DNA from 2 places in the Herbaspirillum sp. C9C3 genome. Region 1 is predicted to be linked to the other one. Evidence: predicted binding sites of a transcription regulator. Region 1 holds the regulator's gene; the other holds the start of a gene.
The links. Region 1 encodes sigma-54, which starts transcription at its own class of promoters, with help from an activator protein. Its sites were predicted from a motif close to TGGCANGNAANCTGCTTT; they were not measured.
Positions count from the first base shown of each region.

Region 2: a site for sigma-54 is predicted at 1,588-1,605, ahead of HNO82_RS21455 (CmpA/NrtA family ABC transporter substrate-binding protein). Genes of this name have one in related genera too.

Region 1 covers NZ_JABFMQ010000017.1:80,005-84,467, forward strand. Annotated here, with positions in the region: gene lptC (LPS export ABC transporter periplasmic protein LptC) at 1-9, shown strand, start outside; gene lptA (lipopolysaccharide transport periplasmic protein LptA) at 61-669, shown strand; gene lptB (LPS export ABC transporter ATP-binding protein) at 672-1,415, shown strand; gene HNO82_RS16030 (RNA polymerase factor sigma-54) at 1,515-3,005, shown strand; gene hpf (ribosome hibernation-promoting factor, HPF/YfiA family) at 3,159-3,521, shown strand; gene grxD (Grx4 family monothiol glutaredoxin) at 3,898-4,209, shown strand; gene HNO82_RS16045 (UbiX family flavin prenyltransferase) at 4,235-4,463, shown strand, end outside.
Region 2 covers NZ_JABFMQ010000042.1:9,001-13,463, forward strand. Annotated here, with positions in the region: gene HNO82_RS21435 (hypothetical protein) at 1-154, shown strand, start outside; gene HNO82_RS21440 (YMGG-like glycine zipper-containing protein) at 199-414, shown strand; gene HNO82_RS21445 (hypothetical protein) at 518-898, opposite strand; gene HNO82_RS21450 (DUF3309 family protein) at 1,109-1,267, opposite strand; gene HNO82_RS21455 (CmpA/NrtA family ABC transporter substrate-binding protein) at 1,767-3,086, shown strand; gene ntrB (nitrate ABC transporter permease) at 3,146-4,093, shown strand; gene HNO82_RS21465 (ABC transporter ATP-binding protein) at 4,106-4,463, shown strand, end outside.

The DNA.
Region 1 (4,463 bases):
AAACGCTAAGCCGGTTCAGTCCCGGACAAGAACGCCAAGAATCGAACAGACAGGAAACCAATGAAACGCTCACTCTTACTGCCGATGCTGATGCTGGCTGCCGTGTGCGGTGTGGCCAACGCCGAGAAGGCGGACTCCACCAAGCCCACCAACATCGAGGCAGACCAGATGGTCTATGACGACGTGCGCCAGGTGAAGACCTTCACCGGCAACGTCGTGATGACACGTGGCACCCTGATCATCAAGGCCGGCCGCGTGGTATTGACGACCGATCAGTACGGTTATGAAAATGCGGTGCTGTATGCCGCGCCTGGTGCGCTGGCAACCTTCCGCCAGAAGCGTGACGGCGGCCCCAATCTGTGGATCGAAGGCCAGGCCGAGCGCATCGAGTATTCGGAGCAGACGGAAGTGTCCAAGCTGTTCCAGCGCGCCCACATCCAGCGCATGGACGGCGACCGCATCACCGATGAAGTCAACGGCGAATTCATTTCCTATGACAGCCGCGCCGAATTCTATTCGGTCAACAACACTGCCAGCGGCCAGAGCAAGCCGGGCGCGGGCCGCATCACGGCCGTGATCCAGCCCAAGAACCCGCCGCCGGCCACGGACGCCCAGCCCGCAGCACCGGCCCAGCCGGCAGCGCGTCGTCAGAACGGAAAGGACCAGTAAGGATGGTAGCCAGTTCGCTGGTCGTTCGCGGCCTGAAGAAAAGTTACGGCGCGCGCCAGGTGGTGCGCGATGTCTCGATGGAAGTGCGCAGCGGCGAAGTGGTCGGCCTGCTCGGCCCCAATGGTGCCGGCAAGACCACCTCGTTCTACATGATCGTGGGGCTGGTACCCTCCGATGGCGGCGAGATCGACCTGGATGGCGCGCCCATTTCGCGCATGCCCATTCACAAGCGCGCCACCATGGGCCTGTCCTACCTGCCGCAGGAAGCCTCGGTGTTTCGCAAGCTGACGGTGGAAGACAACATCCGCGCCGTGCTGGAGCTGCGCCAGGAAGACGGCAAGCCGCTCTCGCGCGATGAAATCGAGGGCCGCCTCAACAACCTGCTGCACGAACTGCAGATCGAAAAGCTGCGCGAAAGCCAGGCCCTGTCACTGTCGGGCGGTGAGCGCCGACGCGTCGAGATCGCTCGCGCGCTGGCCACCGATCCGCGCTTCGTGCTGCTCGATGAACCGTTTGCCGGTATCGACCCGATTGCGGTGATCGAGATCCAGCGTATCGTGCGCTTCCTCAAGGAGCGCGGCATCGGCGTGCTCATCACCGACCACAACGTGCGCGAGACGCTGGGCATCTGCGATCGCGCCTACATCATCAACCAGGGCACGGTGCTGGCCAGCGGCAATCCGGAAGAGATCATTGCCAACGAGTCGGTACGCCGCGTCTATCTGGGCGAGCACTTCCGCATGTAAGCAGCACAGTCGCCCTACGTATCGAGCATCACCGACACCCAGGCATCACGCAACGACAGGCACAGCAACCCGCGGGCCACGCCGCTTTCAGAAAGACAGATGAAACAGTCGCTCCAGTTACGTACCTCGCAGCACCTCGCATTGACGCCGCAACTGCAGCAGTCGATCAGGCTGCTGCAACTGTCGACGCTGGAACTGCACCAGGAACTGGAACAGATCCTCTCCGACAATCCCCTGCTGGAGCGTCTCGATGACGCTCTCGACAATTCGGTGCGTCTGCTGGCCGACGGTGCCGTCTCCAGTTCGCCTTCCAGTGGCGTGGCCGACACCCCTCATGAAAACAGCGGCGAAGCGACGCCCGCTGCCAGCGATGGCGATTCCAGCTTCGAGTACCAGGACAACAATCCGGACACCGGTGTCACCGGTGATGCCGACTGGAGCTTCGATGACGTCGCCCGCAGCGGCAAGTCACCCGATGACGACGATGCCCGCCCGCAGCTGGAAGCCCATGAACTGACCCTGCGCGAACACCTGCTGGAACAGATCCGCGTGACTGCGCGCACCCTGCGCGATCGTGCGCTGCTGGAACTGCTCACCGATGCGCTCGACGAGAGCGGCTATCTGGAAGAACCGCTGGAGGACATCCTCGCGCGCCTGCCTGAAGAGCTGGGTATCGACATGGAAGAGCTGTCGATTTCGCTCAAGCTGCTGCAGAGCCTGGACCCGGCCGGCGTGGGCGCGCGCAGTGCCGGCGAATGCCTGGCCTTGCAGATCCGCCGCCTGCCCAAGATCCCCTTTGTCACGCGCAAGCTGGCGCTGAGGATCGTTGAGGATTACCTGCCGCTGTTCGCCCAGCGCGACTTCAACAAGATCAAGAAGGCCCTCGATTGTGACGACGAAGACCTGCGTGAAGCCCAGGCCGTGATCCGCCAGTGCCGTCCGCATCCGGGTGCCGAATTCGCGCGTGACGCCTCGGACTACGTGGTGCCGGACGTGATTGTCAAGCAGACAAAGAACGGCTGGCAGGTCATGCTCAACCATGAGGTCATGCCCAAGCTGCGCGTCAATGCGATGTACGCCAGTGCCTTGAAGCAGGCCAAGGGCGAAGGTTCGCTGTCCTCGCAGTTGCAGGAAGCCAAGTGGCTCATCAAGAACATGCGGCAACGTTTCGATACGATTTTGCGCGTCGCGCAGGCTATTGTGGAACGTCAAAGAAACTTCTTTTCCCATGGTGCAGTGGCCATGCGCCCCCTTGTGCTGCGTGAAATTGCTGATACACTGGGTCTACACGAGAGCACCATCTCTCGCGTGACGACTCAGAAATACATGCTCACTCCGCATGGTATGTTTGAGTTGAAATACTTCTTCGGTAGCCACGTCGCGACTGAAACCGGAGGCGAAGCTTCCTCCACCGCGATACGGGCGCTGATCAAACAGTTGATAGGAGCCGAAAACCCGCAGACCCCATTATCCGATAGCAAGATTGCGGATATGCTGGCAGAACAAGGCATGGTGGTCGCGCGACGCACAGTCGCCAAATACCGCGAAGTGTTGAAGATTCCGCCAGTCAATCTCCGCAAGTCCCTCTGAGTTTTTCCTCAGTTTTTCTGCAGTACCGTTGCTGTGTTCAGGCAAGCATCCCGACTGATGCCCACGCCATCCGACACGAAGACCGTGCCCGTGGTACAGCTGCAGCAGGATCGATTGCACGAACCTCCAGTGACTTCACGATAGGAGTCTTGTATGAATCTGACCATCAGTGGACACCACCTCGAACTGACCCCCGCCATCCGGGAATACGTGCAAAGCAAGCTCTCGCGTATCAAGCGCCATTTCGACAACGTGATCGACGTCAGCGTGATCCTGAGCGTAGATAAACTCACAGAAAAGGAAAAGCGCCAAAAAGCGGAAATCAACGTCCACATCAAGGGGAAGGATCTACATGCGGAAAGCATCGCACACGACCTCTACGCTGCCATTGACACCCTGATCGACAAGCTCGATCGCCAGGTCATCAAGCACAAGGACAAGTTGCAGGAGCATCACTCCATTGCCAAGCGCCTGCCGGACGACACGCCCGAGGATGCGGTAGCCGGAGCGGCATAAGCCAGGACACCAACGGCAAGCCACCTCGCAGCCTGCAGGGCTGCTGAGAAAGCCAGCCGGATTTCACGAGGAAGGGGCGCGCAAGCGCCCTTTTTCATTGGGGCCACAGCATCTGTCGATGCCTGTGAAAAACATATAAATCATTACGCAGGGCGACTGCCCGGCAAACCCGGCAGTCAACATTGTTCACCGCTCTGCTTGAATGTCTTGCGCAGCACCCTCATCTACTGCCCAGAGGAAACTGCATACGGTATAAATCATTTCCTTGATGCAATTTCCCGCCGGCTCGGACGGACGAATGGCGTGCTGCCGATTTCAACGCGCCTGCCGGCTTTTCCCTATAATGTCGGGCAATCCCATTTTTAAAGGCACAGCCATGAGCGACGTCCAATCCTGGATCAAAGAAACCGTGACCCAAAACCCTGTGGTGCTGTTCATGAAGGGCACTGCACAGTTCCCGCAATGCGGCTTTTCCGGCAAGGCCATCCAGCTGCTCAAGGCCAGCGGCGCCGAGAACATCGTCACCGTCAACGTGCTGGAAAGCCCCGACGTGCGCCAGGGCATCAAGGAATACTCGAACTGGCCGACCATTCCCCAGCTGTACGTGAAGGGTGAATTCGTCGGTGGCTCCGACATCATGAGCGAGATGTACGCCTCGGGCGAGCTGCAGACCCTGATCAAGGGCTGAGTCTGCCCTGCCCCGTAGAGCGCGCATGAGTGCTTCTTCCAGTCAGCCCCGCCAGCGCCTGATCGTTGCGATCACCGGGGCCACCGGGGCCATCTATGGTGTCCGGCTGCTGGAACACCTGCGCAAGCATGGTCAGGTCGAGACGCATCTGATGGTCTCCGAAGCCGGCGTGCTCAATCTGCACCAGGAACTGGACATGCGGCGCAAGGATGTGGAAGCGCTGGCCGATGTGGTGCACAACGTGCGCGATGTCG
Region 2 (4,463 bases), on a different contig from region 1:
CCTGCAGAATGCCGTCTTGCTCTATGGCACCCGTGCCGAAGGCAAGGCAGGGGATGGGCAACGCGGCAACGCCAAGGCCGCACCCAGCATACCGGTTTATCGTGATCATGCGCAGCCTCGGCGGCCGCGCGTGATCATGCGCCCGTCGACCTGAGCGGCGGCCGCATTCTCTCATTGGATAAAGAGGAAGGAGTCATCATGAAGACCATGCAGAAACTGGCAGTGACCTCGGTCGCCATCTGTGCCTTTGCCGGCCTGACCGGTTGCAGCGGCATGACCCAGCAGGACAAGAACACCGCCATCGGTGCCGGTGCCGGTGCCGTGGGTGGCGCCGTACTCACCGGTGGCAGCGCCATCGGGACCGTCGGCGGTGCCGCCGTGGGCGGTGTGATCGGCAATCAGGTCGGCAAATAATCCGCTGGCGCTGCCCTGACAACAGGGGCAGCCACATCAACAACGCCGCCACTGGGTGATCCGTGGCGGCGTTGTCGCATCTGCTTCATGGGCATGGGCCGGCTTATCGGGCAGCGCGCTTGCGTGAGTGGGAGTGTGCTGCCGGTTTGGTCGGGGTAGTCTCGGGCTGGGCCGCCTTGTAATCATTGAAGATGCGCAGGGCGCGCGCCGTGTCCTGCTTCCTGGCCTCGGCGGCCTGCTGGCGGCAGGCTGCGGCCTCCTTCCCCTTGAGCTTGAGGCACTCCTTCTTCGCTTGCGCATAGGCGGCAGCGGTTTCCTTGTTGAGGTTGTCCAGGCGCTGTTGCGGGCTGTTGTCCTCCTGATACCAGCGTGGCGGATCGGATTGGCTGACATCTTCTTCAGCGGCGTGCGTGGTACCGGCGCAGAGCATGGTCAGGGCCGCCAGGAAAGCGGGCAGGGTGGAAGCGAGCAATTTATTGTTCATCTGGTGTCAGCCTCATCACGTTACGGGACAGGGGGCCGATCGCGTGAGCTGGCTTCGGCACAATGCGAGGCGACGCGCACAAGCAAACGGCGCGGTCGGTGACAGGCACCGACCGCGCCGTTTTCCCGTCCGCCACCGGATGGTATCAGGCTTGCGGGAGGGGAGGGTAGGGGCGCAGGACAGTCGGACAGGCCCAACTGTCGCCCCGCCTTATATCTTGCCCAGCAGTAGCAGGATCAGCAGGATGATGACGATGGTGCCAGCAATACCGCTGGGACCATAGCCCCAGCCGCGACTGTGCGGCCAGGCCGGAATCACGCCCAGCAGGATCAGGATCAGGACGATGAGCAGGATGGTACCGAGGGTCATGGAGGTTCTCCTTTCTTATTGAGTTCGTTCTTGCCCGCCAGGGTGCAAGCGCCGGGTCAATCGTGAAGCTGGACCCATCTTAGGGGGAGCGCGGCCGCGGCACGATCAGCGCGCCACGCAATGTGCTGTAGGAAAACCCGGCAAGCGCGGGTAGGTAACCGCGCCCCAGCGAGCGCTGCCAACTTGGTGCAAAGCACAATGGAAGTGCGGCCCGCGCCCGATTTGATCGCGCCGGACAGCTGCTGCCGGCCGCCCTGGCACGCCTGGAGGCTGCCCGCAATCGCAGTGCCGGCAAGGCTTTACGGTCGGTGATCCGGTTCTGGCACGCTCTTTGCTGAACTACGGACAAAGCGCAGCAATGCGCAAGCAATGTGAGGGTGCGGCCAATGGCGGTCCTGCCCTCCAGGACAAAGGCGTCTTCCGATATGGCTCATCCATGTCGGGACACGCCTTTTTTGTTTGGGCTTTCATCAAACCGCAACGCAAGGGGAAAGGTGCTATGGAATCCAGGAGTCAGGTGGACAAGGCAGGCGCGCCGCTGTCGGGCAAGCAAGGCGCACAAGGCCAGACGATCACGGCAGCCGCCGGAGTCAACGGCAAGCGCCGCACGCTTGTGCAGGGTGCCGCAGTGGCCGCCGGTGGCGGCATGCTGGGCCTGGCGCCGGGCGGTGCCTGGGCGGCCGGTTCGGACAAGCCCGAAAAGGAAGAAGTCAAAATCGGCTTCATCCCCCTGACCGATTGCGCCTCGGTGGTGATGGCCTCGGTGCTGGGTTTCGACAAGAAGTACGGCATCAAGATCGTCCCCAGCAAGGAAGCCTCCTGGGCCGGCGTGCGCGACAAGCTCACCAACGGCGAACTGGACGCGGCCCACGTGCTGTATGGCCTGATCTACGGTGTGCAGCTGGGTATCGGCGGACAGAAGAAGGACATGGCCGTGTTGATGGGGCTGAACCACAATGGCCAGGCCATCACCTTGTCCAAAAAGCTGGCCGAGAAGGGGGCCGTCGATGGCGCCTCGCTCTACAAGCTCATGCAGACCGAGAAGCGCGAATACACCTTTGCCCAGACCTTCCCCACCGGCACCCACGCCATGTGGCTGTATTACTGGCTGGCCGCCAATGGCATCAATCCGATGAAGGACGCCAAGGTCATCACCGTGCCGCCGCCGCAGATGGTGGCCAATATGCGGGTGGGCAACATGGATGGCTTCTGCGTGGGCGAACCCTGGGGGCATCGCGCCATTGTCGATGGCGTGGGCATCACCGCCATCACTACCCAGGACATCTGGAAGGACCATCCGGAGAAGGTGCTGGGCACTTCGCGCGAATTCGTACAGAAATACCCCAACACCTGCCGCGCAATGATGGCTGCCATCCTGGAGGCCAGCAAGTGGATCGATGCTTCACTGGTCAACAAGAACAAGATGGCCGAAGTGATCGCCGACAAGTCCTATGTGAACACCAGCAAGGACGTGATCGACCAGCGCATCCTCGGCCGCTACCAGAACGGCCTGGGCAAGACCTGGGACGATCCCAACTACATGAAGTTCTATGAAGAAGGCCAGGTCAACTTCCCCTTCCTCTCCGACGGCATGTGGTTCATGACCCAGCATCGCCGCTGGGGCCTGTTGAAGAGCGATCCGGATTACCTGGCCGTGGCCAAATCGGTGAACCAGATCGATCTCTACAAGGAGGCCGCCGCCATGACCAAGACACCGCTGCCCAAGGAGGTGATGCGCAGTTCGAAACTGGTGGATGGCATCGTGTGGGACGGCAAGAATCCGGCGGCCTACGCGCAGTCCTTCAAGATCAAGGTGTAAGCAGCTGTGGCCGCAGGCCGGAGCCATTACGGTGACGTGTATCGAGCAAGGGGAAAACGATGAGTGCAGTCGCAGAAAGCATCATGGGTGACAACGCCAAGCCCGCCGGCAACAGCCATGGCGGATCTGTTGTCGCCATCGAGCCGGCGCGCACGGCGCCCGCCAACCAGGCGCTGACAGCGCCCGCCGCCGGCCCTGCCAGGACGCGCAGCCTGCGCAGGAAGCTTGCCGCTGGCGGTCTGTTCATGCGCGTGGTGCCGCCGCTCCTGGGTATGGCGCTGTTGGTGCTGGTATGGCAGATCATCGCCTTGAAGACCGCCAGTTTCCCCACGCCATGGGTGACCCTGAAGGAGGCGGGCGTGATGTTCTCCGATCCCTTCTACCGCAACAGTCCCAATGACCAGGGCATAGGCTGGAACGTGCTGGCCTCGCTGCAGCGGGTTGGCATGGGCTTCGGGCTGGCGGCGCTGGTGGGCATTCCGCTGGGCTTTGCGATCGGCCGGGTGGAATTCCTCTCGCGCATGTTCGGCCCCATCATCAGTCTGCTGCGTCCGGTCTCGCCGCTGGCCTGGCTGCCCATCGGCCTGCTGGTCTTCAAGTCGGCCAATCCGGCGGCGATCTGGTCGATCTTCATCTGTTCGATCTGGCCGATGATCATCAACACCGCCGTCGGTGTGCAGCGCGTGCCGCAGGATTACATGAACGTGGCGCGGGTCTTGAATCTCTCCGAATGGAAGGTGCTGACCAAGATTCTCTTTCCCTCGGTATTGCCCTACATGCTGACCGGCGTACGTCTTTCCATCGGTACCGCCTGGCTGGTGATCGTGGCCGCCGAGATGCTGACCGGGGGCGTGGGCATCGGCTTCTGGGTCTGGGATGAATGGAACAACCTGAACGTGCCGCACATCATCATCGCCATCGTTGTCATCGGGGTGGTGGGGCTGGTGCTGGAACAGTTGCTGGTGGCGCTGGCCAAGGCATTTACCTACGAGCAGGTCAACAACTAAGGGACGCGGATCATGGACAACCTCAACGGCAAATTCATCGACATCCACGGTGTGGAGATGGTGTTCCACACCAGGAAGGGCGTCTTCCATGCCCTGCGCGAGATCAACCTGACGGTGGCCAAGGGCGAGTTCGTCACCCTGATCGGCCACTCCGGTTGCGGCAAGTCGACCTTGCTGAACCTGATTGCGGGTCTGCTCCAGCCCAGCGAGGGCGTGCTGCTCTGTGCCAACCGCGAGATCGGCGGCCCGGCGCCGGAACGTGCGGTGGTGTTCCAGAACCATTCGCTGCTGCCCTGGCTGACCTGCTACGAAAACATCTATCTCGGTGTGGAGCGTGTCTTCGGGGCGACCGAAAATCGCACCCAGTTAC